One region of the Streptomyces sp. NPDC041191 genome, then DNA from elsewhere that is predicted to be linked to it. Evidence: riboswitches for the same ligand, from Rfam matches in the RefSeq annotation. Region 1 holds a riboswitch; each other region holds the start of a gene.

Evidence for each region. A riboswitch is a leader RNA that binds a small molecule or an ion and turns the genes downstream of it on or off. The one in region 1 is predicted to bind cyclic di-AMP.
Region 2: linked by a shared signal. The riboswitch ahead of ACZ6AQ_RS06425 (M23 family metallopeptidase) and the one ahead of ACZ6AQ_RS20635 (transglycosylase family protein) in region 1 are both predicted to bind cyclic di-AMP.
Region 3: linked by a shared signal. The riboswitch ahead of ACZ6AQ_RS26215 (LysM peptidoglycan-binding domain-containing protein) and the one ahead of ACZ6AQ_RS20635 (transglycosylase family protein) in region 1 are both predicted to bind cyclic di-AMP.

The regions. Positions count from the first base shown of each region.
Region 1 covers NZ_JBVIZC010000010.1:85,122-90,103, reverse strand. The annotation lists gene ACZ6AQ_RS20645 (cytochrome P450 family protein) at 60-1,373, shown strand; gene ACZ6AQ_RS20640 (transglycosylase family protein) at 1,468-2,544, shown strand; cyclic di-AMP (ydaO/yuaA leader) riboswitch at 2,803-2,976, shown strand; gene ACZ6AQ_RS20635 (transglycosylase family protein) at 2,980-3,708, shown strand; gene eno (phosphopyruvate hydratase) at 4,046-4,982, shown strand, end outside.
Region 2 covers NZ_JBVIZC010000003.1:97,826-102,807, forward strand. The annotation lists gene ACZ6AQ_RS06415 (M16 family metallopeptidase) at 1-1,269, shown strand, start outside; gene ACZ6AQ_RS06420 (M16 family metallopeptidase) at 1,296-2,663, shown strand; cyclic di-AMP (ydaO/yuaA leader) riboswitch at 2,925-3,091, shown strand; gene ACZ6AQ_RS06425 (M23 family metallopeptidase) at 3,105-3,875, shown strand; gene ACZ6AQ_RS06430 (GntR family transcriptional regulator) at 4,086-4,769, shown strand; gene ACZ6AQ_RS06435 (HPr family phosphocarrier protein) at 4,917-4,982, opposite strand, start outside.
Region 3 covers NZ_JBVIZC010000014.1:146,781-151,762, reverse strand. The annotation lists gene ACZ6AQ_RS26230 (SIS domain-containing protein) at 1-320, opposite strand, end outside; gene ACZ6AQ_RS26225 (DeoR/GlpR family DNA-binding transcription regulator) at 469-1,275, shown strand; gene ACZ6AQ_RS26220 (DUF6197 family protein) at 1,437-2,066, opposite strand; cyclic di-AMP (ydaO/yuaA leader) riboswitch at 2,450-2,623, shown strand; gene ACZ6AQ_RS26215 (LysM peptidoglycan-binding domain-containing protein) at 2,629-3,552, shown strand; gene ACZ6AQ_RS26210 (phosphoribosyltransferase family protein) at 3,536-4,867, opposite strand.

The DNA of each region.
Region 1 (4,982 bases):
TCTCGCGGGCGCCTCCCGCCGGGGAGGGGCGCGCGAGAGGGGCGCTGTACGGTCGGGGGGTGAGTGACAGCACCGCCCCGGCCCCCGGCTCCGGGGAGACCCCCGCCCCCGAGCTCTTCACCTGGGAGTTCGCCACCGACCCGTACCCGGCCTACGCCTGGCTGAGGGAGCACGCGCCCGTGCACCGGACGACGCTGCCGAGCGGGGTCGAGGCATGGCTCGTGACGCGGTACGCGGACGCCCGGCAGGCCCTCGCGGACCAGCGGCTCTCCAAGAACCCCGCGCACCACGACGAGTCCCCGCACGCCCGGGGCAAGACGGGCATCCCGGGCGAGCGCAAGGCCGAGCTGATGACCCATCTGCTCAACATCGACCCGCCGGACCACACCCGGCTGCGGCGGCTCGTGTCGAAGGCGTTCACCCCGCGCCGGGTCGCCGCGTTCGCCCCGCGCGTCCAGGAGCTGACCGACCGGCTCATCGACGGCTTCGTGGAGAAGGGGAGCGCGGACCTCATCCACGAGTTCGCCTTCCCGCTCCCCATCTACGCCATCTGCGACCTGCTCGGCGTGCCCCGCGAGGACCAGGACGACTTCCGCGACTGGGCCGGGATGATGATCCGGCACGGCGGAGGCCCGCGCGGCGGGGTCGCCCGGTCGGTGAAGAAGATGCGCGGCTATCTCGCGGAGCTGATCCACCGCAAGCGCGAGGGCCTGGGGCGGGAAGAGGGGGACGACCTGATCTCGGGGCTCATCCGCGCCTCCGACCACGGCGAGCACCTCACCGAGAACGAGGTCGCCGCCATGGCCTTCATCCTTCTCTTCGCGGGCTTCGAGACCACCGTGAACCTGATCGGGAACGGGCTCTACGCGCTGCTGCGCCACCCCGGGCAGCGGGAACGGCTGCAGGCGTCCCTCGCCGCCGGGGAGACCGGCCTCCTGGAGACCGGGATCGAGGAGCTGCTGCGGTACGACGGGCCCGTGGAGATGGCGACCTGGCGGTACGCGACGCGGGCGCTGACCATCGGCGGGCGGGAGATCCCGGCGGGGGACCCGGTGCTCGTGGTGCTCGCCGCCGCCGACCGGGACCCGGAGCGGTTCGACGGGCCCGACACGCTCGACCTCGCCCGGCGCGACAACCAGCACCTCGGGTACGGCCACGGCATCCACTACTGCCTGGGCGCGCCGCTCGCCCGCCTCGAAGGGCAGACGGCCCTGGCGACCCTGCTGACCCGTCTGCCGGACCTGGCGCTCGCCGTCGATCCGGCCGGACTGCGGTGGCGCGGGGGGCTCATCATGCGTGGTTTGCGCACCCTTCCGGTGGAGTTCTCCCCCTCCGTACCGGTCCTTCCGGCTGACGGCGTGTCAGAAATGTGATCTTCACGTGATCGGGGAGCCATCGACTTGTGACGGACGTTCGAATGCGGCTACGTTTCGCGGCAGTCTCAGCCGTCACGCGAAAGGCGCTTCTATGCGTTCCGGGAACGGACGACACCGTCGCCCCCGTCAGGCCCCCGCCCTTGTCGTCGCCGCCGGGGTGACCGGATCGGCCATGGCGCTGCCGCTGCTCGCCACCGGGTCCGCCTCCGCCGCCGACGCCGCCACCTGGGACCGGGTCGCGGAGTGCGAGTCCGGGGGGCAATGGAGCGCCAACACCGGCAACGGGATGTACGGCGGACTCCAGTTCACCCAGGAGAGCTGGGAGCGCCACGGCGGTCTGGTGTACGCGCCCAGCCCCGACCTCGCCAGCCGGGCCCAGCAGATCGCGGTGGCCGAGAAGGCCCTCGCCAAGGGCAGTGCCGAGTGGGCCACCTGCGCCCCGATCGCGGGCCTGGCGAACGACGGGAAGGCCACCGGGGTGGACCCGGGCCCGGTCACCGTTCCCGTCTCCCCCGTGAAGCCCGTCCCCGAGTCGGGCTGGAACGCGGGCGGATCGGGCGCCCCCGCCGCTCCGGAGACCGTGGCGCCCGAAGCGGCCGAGAGGTCCGCGCCCCCCGCCGCCACCGTCACGCCCGCGACGCCCGCCTCCCCGACCGCGCCGGCCGCCCCGGTCACTCCGGTGCCTCCCGCCACGCCGGGCGCGCCGACCGGAACGACCTCCCCGACCGTGCCGGTCACTCCGGCCGTGCCCGACACATCCGTTACGCCCGTTACGCCCGGTACGCCGGAGGGTGGTGAGGTGTCGGTCACGCCCGGCACCGGCAAGCACCGGGGCGGGGCGGACCCGCAGGAAAGCATCAAGTCGGGCACTTCCGTCGAATCCGGCAGACATGCCTCGGGCGAGGATAAGCTCGCCGAAAACCCTGCGGGCACTCCGGTGACCGGGGGGGTGAAGAATTCGGGCGTAACGGACAGTCAGGGCTCTTCGGGTGAATACGTCGTGCGTCCGGGTGACAGCCTGTCGGACATCGCGCGGGCGAACGAACTCCCCGGCGGGTGGACGGCCCTCTATGACGCCAACAAGCGGACCGTGGGGACCGATCCGGACCTCATCCTGCCTGGTCAGAACCTCGAACTGACGCCGGCTCCGAACCCGGCGGCGGGGTAGTTCGGGAGCTTCTGTCCGGATCCATGCGAGTGAGACATGGGTCTCTTTGTCCCAACTGGCGTGTCGTGCCCGGAAGCTCTGCTTCCGTCACCTCCCACCTGCGCAAACGGGCCCCACTGGAGGGCAAGGAGAGGCGAAATTAGTCATATGAGCCTCTTTGAACTTCGGGGGGGTCTGTGCGTACGGTCGTCATCGCTCGCCACCGCGGGCCCCTTCGACCGAAACGCCGAATCCTGCCGTCGGTCGTGGGGAACAGTCGTCGCGCAAGCGCCGAAGGCAGGAGCGGGGGACCCAAGGTAAGCGCCGGCCCCGGCCGTTGAGACAGACGGCCGACGATCGGCTTGGGGTGAAGCCGCGTGCTAGGACACGCGGCCGGGCAACTCATTGGCCCGAACCCGACAGCTCACCTCGCAGGCGTCGGTGAGGAGAAACTCCATGCTGTTTTCCGCCAAGGGCAAACACCGCCGTCCCTCCAAGGCCACCCAGGTCGCCGCGCTCGTCGGCGTCACCGGTGTCGCCGTCGCCGCCCCGCTGATGACCGCGGGCGCCGCCTCGGCCGCCACGGCCTCCGAGTGGGACCGCGTCGCCCAGTGCGAGTCCGGTGGCAACTGGTCCATCAACACCGGCAACGGCTTCTACGGCGGCCTCCAGTTCACGTCCTCCACCTGGGCCGCGTACGGCGGCACCGCCTACGCCCCGCGCGCCGACCAGGCGTCGAAGTCCCAGCAGATCGCCGTCGCCGAGAAGGTCCTCGCGGGCCAGGGCAAGGGCGCCTGGCCGCACTGCGGCGTCGGCCTCTCGGGCGCCTCGTACGGCGGCTCCGCCGAGAGCGCGACGGAGCAGGAGAAGCCCGCGAAGAAGCAGCGGACGCAGAAGCGCTCGACCGAGCAGCCGACCACCCGCAGCGAGCAGCGCCAGGCCCCGAAGAAGGCCGAGAAGCGCCACGACGCTCCGGAGTCCGCCCGGAAGACCGTCACCACCCCGACCGGCGAGACGGTCAAGAAGGGCGACGGCGAGTACAAGGTCGTCGCCGGCGACACCCTCAGCAAGATCGCCGAGGCGCAGGGCGTCGAGGGCGGCTGGGCCCGGCTCTTCGAGCTGAACGACGACGTCGTCGAGAACGCCGACCTGATCTACCCGGGTCAGCAGCTCCACCTGAAGTGAGTCCGGCGGGTCGCGTGAGTCCGGCGGCTCACGCGGCCCCGACGGCCCTCCCGCGGTGACCACCCCGGTCCGGCGCGCCCTCCCCCGTGCGCGCCGGACCGGGGTTCCCCCTTTTCCCGGGCCGGGTCCGCTCGTACGGGAGTACGGGTCCCATGACGGTTACCAACCAGTAGATACGGGGTGATTCGCCCCCATGCGCGTGCCCTTGGGTCCTTTTTCGTCCCAGGGTGCGGGCGCCCGGCCGACCGGAGCCCCCGGGACGGTTAGGCTCTTGCCGCAAGGCCGAGCGACCCCGCACCGACCTTGCGTCACATCCAGCGTCACATCCCAGAAGGAGATGCTCGTGCCGTCCATCGACGTCGTCGTAGCCCGGGAAATCCTGGACTCCCGAGGCAACCCCACGGTCGAGGTCGAGGTCGGCCTCGACGACGGCAGCACCGGCCGTGCTGCCGTCCCGTCCGGCGCCTCCACCGGTGCGTTCGAGGCCCTGGAGCTCCGCGACGGCGACCCCGGCCGCTACCAGGGCAAGGGCGTCGAGAAGGCCGTCCTCGCCGTCATCGAGCAGATCGGCCCGGAGCTGGTCGGCTACGACGCCACCGAGCAGCGCCTGATCGACCAGGCCATGTTCGACCTGGACGCCACCCCGGACAAGTCCTCGCTCGGCGCCAACGCCATCCTCGGCGTCTCCCTCGCCGTCGCGCACGCCGCCTCCGAGGCCAGCGACCTCCCGCTCTTCCGCTACCTGGGCGGCCCGAACGCGCACCTGCTGCCCGTTCCGATGATGAACATCCTGAACGGCGGGTCGCACGCCGACTCCAACGTGGACATCCAGGAGTTCATGATCGCCCCGATCGGCGCGGAGTCCTTCTCCGAGGCCCTGCGCTGGGGCACCGAGGTCTACCACACCCTCAAGGCCGTCCTGAAGCGCAAGGGCCTCTCCACCGGCCTCGGCGACGAGGGCGGCTTCGCCCCGAACCTGGAGTCCAACCGCGCCGCCCTCGACCTCATCCTCGAGGCGATCAAGGAAGCCGGCTACGCCCCGGGCAAGGACATCGCGCTCGCCCTCGACTGCGCCGCCTCCGAGTTCTACAAGGACGGCGCGTACGAGTTCGAGGGCAAGTCCCGCTCGGCCGCCGAGATGACCGAGTACTACGAGGAGCTGGTCTCCGCGTACCCGCTGGTCTCCATCGAGGACCCGCTGTTCGAGGACGACTGGGAGGGCTGGAAGGCCATCACCGACAAGCTCGGCACCAAGGTGCAGCTCGTCGGCGACG
Region 2 (4,982 bases), on a different contig from region 1:
GTGGTGCTCTCGGAGGACCACCTGACCCCGGTCGCCGCGGTCTGCCTCTGGTACGACGTCGGCTCGCGCCACGAGGTCGAGGGCCGCACGGGGCTGGCCCACCTCTTCGAGCACCTGATGTTCCAGGGCTCGAAGCAGGTCCACGGGAACGGTCACTTCGAGCTGGTGCAGGGTGCGGGCGGCTCGCTCAACGGCACGACGAGCTTCGAGCGCACCAACTACTTCGAGACCATGCCCACGCACCAGCTGGAGCTCGCGCTCTGGCTGGAGGCCGACCGCATGGGCTCGCTCCTCGCCGCCCTGGACGACGAGTCCATGGAGAACCAGCGGGACGTCGTCAAGAACGAGCGCCGCCAGCGCTACGACAACGTGCCGTACGGCACGGCCTTCGAGAAGCTGACCGCCCTCGCCTACCCGGAGGGCCACCCCTACCACCACACGCCGATCGGCTCCATGGCCGACCTGGACGCGGCCACCCTGGAGGACGCGCGGAACTTCTTCCGCACGTACTACGCCCCGAACAACGCGGTGCTCTCCGTCGTCGGCGACATCGACCCGGAGCGGACCCTCGCCTGGATCGAGAAGTACTTCGGCTCCATCCCGTCCCACGACGGCAAGCCGGTCCCGCGCGACGGCTCGCTGCCCGACGTCATCGGCGAGCAGCTCCGCGAGGTCGTCGAGGAGGAGGTGCCGGCGCGCGCTCTGATGGCCGCCTACCGGCTGCCGCACGACGGCACGCGCGCGTGCGACGCCGCCGACCTGGCCCTGACGGTCCTGGGCGGCGGGGAGTCCTCCCGCCTGCACAACCGCCTGGTCCGCCGCGACCGCACGGCCGTCGCCGCCGGTTTCGGCCTGCTGCGGCTCGCCGGGGCGCCCTCGCTCGGCTGGCTGGACGTCAAGACGTCCGGAGGCGTCGAGGTCCCGCAGATCGAGGCGGCCGTCGACGAGGAGCTGGCCCGGTTCGCCGCCGAGGGGCCCACGGCCGAGGAGATGGAGCGCGCCCAGGCCCAGTTGGAGCGCGAGTGGCTGGACCGGCTGGGCACCGTCGCGGGCCGTGCCGACGAACTGTGCCGGTTCGCCGTGCTGTTCGGCGACCCGCAGCTCGCCCTCACCGCCGTCGACCGGGTCCTCGACATCACCGCCGAGGAGGTGCGGGAGGCCGCCGCGGCCCGGCTGCGCCCCGACAACCGCGCGGTGCTCGTCTACGAGCCGGTGGCCACCGAACAGAGCGAGAGCGACAGCGACGAGGAAGAGGGGGCGGACCAGTGACCGACGCTGCCGTGTCTTTGACGAGCATGGAGTTCCACCCGCGGCCGACGCCGGGCACCGCACGCCCCTGGGCCTTCCCGGCCCCGGACCGCAGTGCCCTGGAGAACGGCCTGACCGTGCTCACCAGCCACCGCCCCGGCCAGCAGGTCGTGGCCGTGGAGCTGTTCCTGCCGGCCCCGCTGGACGCCGAACCTGCCGGTCTCGACGGCGTCGCCACCATCATGGCCCGCGCGCTTTCCGAGGGCACGGACCGGCACACCGCCGAGGAGTTCGCGGCCGAGCTGGAGCGCTGCGGCGCCACGCTCGACGCGCACGCCGACCACCCCGGCGTACGGGTCTCCCTGGAGGTGCCGGTCTCCCGGCTGCCCAAGGCGCTCGGTCTGCTCGCCGAGGCGCTGATCGCCCCGGCGTTCCTGGAGACCGAGGTCGAGCGCCTGGTGCGCAACCGCCTCGACGAGATCCCGCACGAGACGGCCAGCCCGGCCCGCCGGGCCGCCAAGCAGCTGTCCAAGGAGCTGTTCCCGGCCGAGTCCCGGATGTCCCGGCCGCGCCAGGGCACCGAGGAGACCGTCGCGGCGATCGACGCCGCCGCGGTCCGCGCGTTCTACGCGGCGCACGTGCGGCCCGCCACGGCGACCGCCGTGGTCGTGGGCGACCTGACCGGGGTGGACCTGGAGAAGGTCCTGGCGGAGACGCTGGGCGCCTGGACCGGCGAGCCGGGCGAGCCGCTTCCGATGCCGCCGATCACCGCCGACGACACCGCGCGGGTCGTCGTCGTGGACCGCCCCGGCGCCGTCCAGACCCAGCTGCTCATCGGCCGGATCGGTCCCGACCGGCACGCCAGCGTCTGGCCGGCCCAGGTCCTCGGCACGTACTGCCTGGGAGGGACCCTGACCTCGCGTCTGGACCGGGTCCTGCGCGAGGAGAAGGGCTACACGTACGGCGTGCGGGCCTTCGGCCAGGTGCTCCGCTCCGACGCCGGGGGGAACGGCGCCGCGATGCTCGCCATCAGCGGCTCCGTGGACACTCCCAACACGGGCCCGGCCCTGGACGACCTGTGGAAGGTGCTGCGCACCCTGGCCGCCGAGGGGCTCACGGACGCCGAGCGGGAGACGGCCGTGCAGAACCTGGTGGGGGTGGCGCCGCTCAAGTACGAGACGGCCGCCTCCGTCGCCGGAACGCTCGCCGACCAGGTCGAGCAGCACCTCCCGGACGACTTCCAGGCGCAGTTGTACGCGCGCCTGGCCGAGACGGGCACCGTGGAGGCGACCGCCGCCGTCGTCAGCGCCTTTCCGGTGGACCGGCTCGTCACCGTCCTGGTGGGTGACGCGGCGCAGATCGCGGAGCCGGTGCGCGCGCTCGGCATCGGTGAGGTCACCGTCGTCAGCGGCTGACCGTCCCCCGCGGGGACGGCGGTCCACCACCGCCGTCCCCGCGACCGGGGCCCGGACATGACGGCCCATCAGGAAAATTCCTTGTGGGAAGGGCATCCGCGGAGGGGTTCCCGCAAGGGAATTGTCCGTATTGGCGGCAAGAGTGATCCTCTGCCCTGTGGCATGTCTTACAAAAGGCCCTGTTCGGTTGGTGATCGACTGGCGACCCGCTTACCGTCGATCCGGCTGTTCGCCAGTCGTACCCGCCGCACCCGCGGCACCGGACAGCCATCGCCGAGTCCCCGTCAGGCGCGAGCCCAGGGGAGCCGGGGACCCGCACGCAGTCCCTGGGGTGAATCGGACGCCTTCGTTCCGTACGGAGGGGCCCGTAGGAGACCTTCCTGCTCCGAACCCGTCAGCTAACCCGGTAGGCGAGAAGGAGGGAAAGGAAACAGCGTCTTCATGGCGTTCACCCGTGCCACCGGGAAGCATCGTGGTCCGAGCCGGATGGCGCGCCGCAGCGCCGGCATCGCCGGCGTCGCGACGCTGGCCACCACCGGCGTCATCGGAACCCTCGCCTCCCCGGCGCTCGCCGCCGACACGGACCACCGTTCACCCGAGGACACCGGTCTCATCGAGGTGATCACCGAGGACTCCCTCGTCGACCGCGTCAACGCCCAGGCCGCCGCCCAGGACCGGCAGGCGTTCGAGGCCGCCGCCGAGGCGAAGGTCCGGGCCGAGGCGAAGCGCAAGGCCGAGGCCCGCGCCAAGGAGATCCGCGAGGCGAAGGAGCGCGCCGCCCGTGAGGCCGAGCGCCGCCGCCTGAACTCCTTCCAGCTCCCGATCGCCGGTTCGTACGTCTCCACCGCCTACAAGACCGGCGGTTCGCTCTGGTCCTCCGGCAGCCACTCCGGCATCGACTTCCACGCCGACTACGGCAGCCGTGTCGTCTCCGTCGGCTCCGGCACCGTCGTCGAGACCGGCTGGGGCGGCGCGTACGGCAACAACATCGTCATCCGGATGAACGACGGCACGTACACCCAGTACGGTCACCTCTCCTCCATCGGGGTGTACGTCGGCCAGACCGTCGAGCCGGGCCAGCAGATCGGCGTCTCGGGCTCGTCCGGCAACTCGACCGGCCCGCACCTCCACTTCGAAGCGCGCACGAGCCCCGAGTACGGCTCCGACATCGACCCGGTCGCCTACCTCCGCGCCCGCGGCGTCACCGTCTGACACCGTCGCCCCTCCGCGCGTCCCCGGCCCCGGGGCCCCGCCTCGGGAAAGCCCCGGCCCGTACTGGGCCGGGGCTTTTCTTCGGCCGGAACGCGTCCGTGGAATCCGGCGGGGCATCGGAAATTCCGGCGGGCTGCAATAGAGTCGTGGCACGGGCGCGGAAAAGGCGCCGCCCGAATGGACTCGCGCGGACCAAGGCGGAGGTCGGACATGCGTATTCCCGCGCATTCGGTGTGCACGGCGATCCGGGACGACATCGTCTCCGGCGTCTTCGCGCGGGGGAGCCGGCTGACCGAGGAGCAGCTCGCCCGCAGGTACGGGGTCTCTCGCGTCCCGGTCCGCGAGGCGCTGCGCACCCTGGAGTCCGAGGGCTTCGTCCTCACCCGGCGCCACGCGGGCGCGCACGTGGCCGAGCCCACCGAGCGGGAGGCGGCCGACCTGCTCGACATGCGGACGCTGCTCGAACCGCTGGGAGCCGCGCGGGCCGCGCAGCGGCGCACCGAGGCCCACCTCAAGGTGCTGCGCGGCCTGGTCAGGCTGGGGCAGGAGAGGGCCGGACGGGGCCGGGACGAGGACCTGCGCCCGCTCGGCGGCTGGTTCCACGAGACGCTCGCGCAGGCGTGCGGCAGTCCGGCCCTGACGGCGCTGCTCACCCAGTTGCGGCACAAGATCGCCTGGGTGTACGCGGTCGAGCGGCCCGCCCGGCCGGCGGACGTCTGGGCCGAACACGGCGCGATCGTGGACGCCGTGGCGCGCGGTGACGCGGAGCGGGCGAGGGCGCTGACCGCGCTGCACGCGGAGCGCTCGCTGTCGCTGCACCGGCTCAAAGGGGCGGAGCGCGGTCGTGTGAGGGTTCCGCAACATGCCGTCAACACGACGGGCGCCCGGAATTAACACGCCCGCCGTACAAAGGGAGCAGGAATTCGTCGGGCGGCTTTTGTGCTGCCCGGAAAAGGGGTCGGAAAAGCAGAATGCCGTGACCGCCGCAATCGCGGCGGTCACGGCATTCCGGGACCGTCCCCGGTCCGGGACCGTCCCGGCTCAGACGGTCTCGGGCAGCTCGTCCAGGCCCTCGGCGACCAGCTTCGCGAGGCGGTCCAGCGCGGC
Region 3 (4,982 bases), on a different contig from region 1:
GTGGGCACGGTGCCGCGCAGCCGGGAGAGGACGGCGAGCACCTCGCTGGTGGTGCCGGACCGGGTGATCGCCACGACCCGGTCGTAGTGACGGCCGTGGGGGAACTCGGAGGCCGCGAAGGCGTCGGTCTCGCCGTGGCCGCCGGTCTCGCGCAGTTCGGCGTAGGCCAGGGCCATGAACCAGGAGGTGCCGCAGCCGATCACCGCGACCCGTTCGCCCCGCCGGGGAAGGGCGGCGGTGTGCTGGGGCAGGGTGCGGGCCGCCTGTCGCCAGGTCGCCGGCTGGGAGTCGATCTCCAGGGCGGTGCGGGTGGTGCTCATGCCGGTCTCCTTGCAGAAGTGCTGCGAGTTTTTGAAAGAAGATGCGCGAAGCTCTCATCATTCAAGCAGAAGCGAGCACATTTCTTCCAGAACTTTCACGCCCCGGCGGCTAGAATCGGACGCTCGCACGACCGGGAGGGAGGGACCCATGTCCAAGCACGAGCGGTGGAACGCGCTCCTCGAACTACTGGCGGTCTCGGGGAAGGTCGAGGTGGAGGAGGCCGCGGCCGCCCTCGACGTCTCGGCGGCCACGATCCGCCGGGACCTCGACGAGCTGGCCGGGCAGCGACTCCTGGCACGGACGCGGGGCGGCGCGGTCGCGCACGGCGTGTCGTACGAACTTCCCCTGCGGTACAAGTCGGCGCGCCGCGCACCGGAGAAGAAGCGGATCGCGGAGGCGGCGGCCGGCCTGGTCGCCCCCGGCGAGGTGGTCGGGCTCAACGGCGGCACGACGACGACGGAGGTGGCGCGGGCGCTGGCACTGCGATGCGCGGGCGGACGCGACGAGGCCCCGGGATCGGCGGGGTCCGCCGGACCGGCCCTGACCGTGGTCACCAACGCGCTCAACATCGCGGGCGAGCTGGCGGTGCGCCCCCAGATCAAGATCGTCGCCACGGGCGGTGTCGCGCGCCCGCAGACCTACGAGCTGGTCGGCCCGCTGGCGGCCGGGGTGCTCGACGAGGTCGTGCTCGACGTGGTGGTCCTCGGCGTCGACGGGATCGGTGCCGAACTGGGCGCGATGGCGCACCACGAGGACGAGGCGAGCATCAGCAGGCTCTTCGTGGAGCGGGCCAGCCGGGTCGTCGTGGTCACCGACTCCTCGAAGCTGGGACGCCGGGCGTTCGCGCGGATCTGCGGTCTGGAGCGGATCGACGTGCTGGTGACGGACACCGACATCGCCCCGGAGGCGGTCTCCCGGCTCACCGAGGCCGGGGTGAAGGTCCTCACCGCCTGATCCCGCCGCACCCGTCGGCGCGCGGCGGGACCGGCACCCGGCCCGGAACCCCCGGGCTCCGGGGGCCGACCCGGCGGTCGCCGCACGTCCGCACGTCAGCACGTCAGCACGTCCGGGGTGCCCCTCCCCCGCCCTGCCGCTCCGGCGTCCGGACGGCGGCGTCAGCGGCCGGCGTGCGCGGCCCGCCGGATCGTGGCGTCGAGGAGGGCCACGGCGTCGGCGGCCGTACGGCCGGGGGCGCGGTTCCACGGGCCGATGAGGTCCCGCCATCCCCGCGACCGGAGTTCGGTCATGATCCAGGCGGCGGCCTCGTTCATGGTGTCCGCACCGCCGTAGCCGAGGCGGTGGGCGGCGAGGAGGGCCCCGCAGACGCACCGGGCCCCGCGCCTGTTCCGCAGTTTGTACGGGGCGTTCTGCCAGCCCCACTCCGTCAGGACGAGGCGCGCGTAGCCGAGGTGGACCGAGGGGCGCAGCTCGGCCCGGCCGATGCGGCGCCAGGCGTGCAGGCGGTCCGGCAGCACGGCCCCGAGCCGTCCGGGGAGGCGGCGCTCGGCGGGGAGGGGCGCGGGCAACGCGTCGAGCGCGTCGGCCACGAGCCGGTCCACCGGCACGCTGAGCAGGTCCCGCCAGCTCCGCTCCCGCGACGGAGCCGACGCGGGCGGTTCCCCCGTCGTCCAGTCGGTGACGATCCGCTGCCAGACGGCGGTCTCGTAAAGGGCGGCCGCCTCGCGGTCGAGGGCGTCGGGGCAGGTCAGGGGGGCAGGGCCGGGCGAGGGGGCGGAGGGGGACATCGGGGCGGCTCCTGGGTCGGGCCTTCCATCCTCCAGGAGAAATGTCCGCTTTGCCAGCTATGGCAGCACGTGTCATGGAATGCAGATAAAGCAGTCATTCGATGAATGAATACCCCCTCGGGAACTTTCATCCCCTTTACGCCGAACAAGGGAAACACGGCGCATATAGGACATAGTCGTTCGGGTGACGCGACTCACTCCCCGGGTCCCACGATCTGCCGCGCCCCTCCCCGGACCCTTGCCGCACAAGGAGATTCGGCGCCCCCGCCATCCGGTCGATCTTGACCGGAACGAATGCGGAGATCCTTTACCGAAGAGCGCCGCATTGATCCTCTTGTTATTCGTCGCATTGCTGGCCTACGGTCACCTCCATTCGAGCGGAACGCCTAATCCTGCCGCCGCTCGGGAACCTTCCCTTTTCACCCGACGGCAGGAGCGGGGGACCCACGAATACGCCGGTCCGGAATCCGGAACGGCTCGGGGTGAAGCCGCGTGCTCGCGGCCGGACATCTCCCGTCCGAACCCGACAGCTCACCCCGCAGGCGCCGGAGAGGAATCCGTCATGCCCGCACACGGCAAGCACCGCCGCCCCCGCCGCATCCACATCTCCCGTGGTATGGCCCTGATCGGTACAGGTGGGGCCGCTCTGACCCTGCCGCTGATCGTGCCCGCCACGGCCGGCGCCACGCCCGCCACCGGAACGCCGGACATCGCGGCCACGGTGTTCACCGCCCCCGCCGCACCGGCGACCGCCACCACTCCGGCCGCCCCGGCCGCCACGCGCACCTACACCGTCACGAGCGGTGACTCGCTTTCCCTGATCGCCCGCAAGAAGGGAATTCAGGGGGGCTGGAAGAGCCTTTACCGCGCCAACCGGAGCGTCGTGGGTGACAATCCGTCACTCATTCACCCCGGCCTGGAACTGACGATTCATCGGAATTCCGCGAAGATCGCCCCCGGGCAGGCGGAGACCGGGAGCGGGACCGGGACGAAGGCCGCCCCGAAGGCGAAGAATTCCTCTTCGGCCGAACGGGCGAAGCCTTCCGAGCGCCGCACGGCCACCCCGGCCGTCGCCACCGGCACGGGCGCCTCCGGCGCCGCGGCCACCCCCGCCGTCGCCCGCGCCGTCCCCGCCCGGGTTCAGGCGGCTGCTGCCACCGGCTACGCCGACAACCTCGACGGCTGGATCCGCGAGTCGCTGGACGTCATGGCCCGGCACGGCATCCCCGGCTCCTACGAGGGAATCCACCGCAACGTCATGCGGGAGTCCTCCGGAAACCCGCTGGCCATCAACAACTGGGACATCAACGCCGTCAACGGCACCCCCTCGAAGGGCCTCCTCCAGGTCATCGAGCCGACCTTCCTCGCCTACCACGTGCCGGGCACGGCCATGGACCTGTACGACCCGGTCGCCAACATCACCGCCGCCTGCAACTACGCGGCCGACCGCTACGGCTCCATCGACAACGTCAACGGGGCGTACTGACCTCCCGTGCGCGGAAGTGCCCGGTGAACCAGGAGGCGGCGAGCTCCGCCACCTCCTCCAGGGCACCGGGCTCCTCGAAGAGGTGGGTGGCGCCCTCCACGACGGCCAGCCGGTTCTCGCAGCGCAGCAGGGACCGGGCCCGCCGGTTGAGGTCCAGGACCAGCGGGTCCTCGCCGCCCACCACCAGGAGGGTCGGGGCCCGCACCCGGCCCAGGTGGTCGGCGGCCAGGTCCGGCCGGCCACCGCGCGAGACGACGGCGCCGACGGTCGACCCGGGGGCCGCCGCCGCCCGCAACGCGGCCGCCGCTCCCGTACTCGCGCCGAAGTAGCCGAGCGGGAACTCCGCGCCGAGCCGTCCGGCCAGCCAGTCCGTGGCCCCGGTGAGCCGGCCGGCGAGGAGCGCGGTGTCGAAGACCCGTGCCCGGTCGGCCGACTCCTCCTCGGTCAGCAGGTCGAACAGGAGGGTCCCCAGACCGGCCCCGCCGAGCGCCTCGGCGACGGCCCCGTTCCGCGGGCTGTGGCGACCGCTGCCGCTGCCGTGGGCGAACAGGACGACGCCGACGGCCCCTTCGGGTACGGCGAGACGACCGGCGAGAGCGGTTCCCCCGACCGGTATCCGCACCTCCGCCTGTCCCGGGGCGGGGGCGCGGACCTCCGCGCCCCGGACGCCGTGCCCGTGCGCGGTCCGGCTCCGGTCCAGGCAGGCGAGCACCTCGGCGTCCGGCGTCTGCGGGAAGTCCCGGTAGAACTGGCCGACCGCCCGGAACCCCTCCGGCGCGTGGAGGCAGACGGTCTCGTCGGCCTCGCCGGCGAGGCGAGCCGTCCAGCCGGCCGGTGCGACCGGGACCGCGAGGACGATCCGGGCCGCGCCCCGCGCGCGGACCACCCGGCAGGCGGCCACGGCCGTGGCTCCGGTGGCCAGCCCGTCGTCGACGACCAGCACCGTCCGGCCGTCCAGCGGCACGGAGGGACGGCTGCCCCGGTAGCGGCGGGCCCGCTGCTCCAGTTCGGCGAGTTCGCGCTCCTCCACGACGACGAGGCCGCGGCCGTCCACGCCGGCCTCGCGGAGCACCCGTTCGTTGAGCACCCGTACACCGCCCTCGCCGAGCGCGCCCATCGCCACCTCGGGCCGCCGCGGCACGCCCAGCTTCCGGACGAGGCAGATGTCGAGCGGCGCGTCGAGGGCGGCGGCGACCTCGACCGCCACCGGCACGCCCCCGCGCGGGAGGCCGAGGACCACGACGTCGTCGCCCTCGAAACGGTCCAGCCGGGCGGCGAGCCGCCGTCCCGCGTCGCCGCGATCGACGAAGAACATGGGGCACCGCCCTTCCGCCCGGGCGGAAGGGCCCCCACGGGGATCCGGAAGGAATCCGTTCCGCGCCGCTCGCCCGGACCGGGAAGGGACGGCGGGCCCGTCCCCTTCCGCCCTT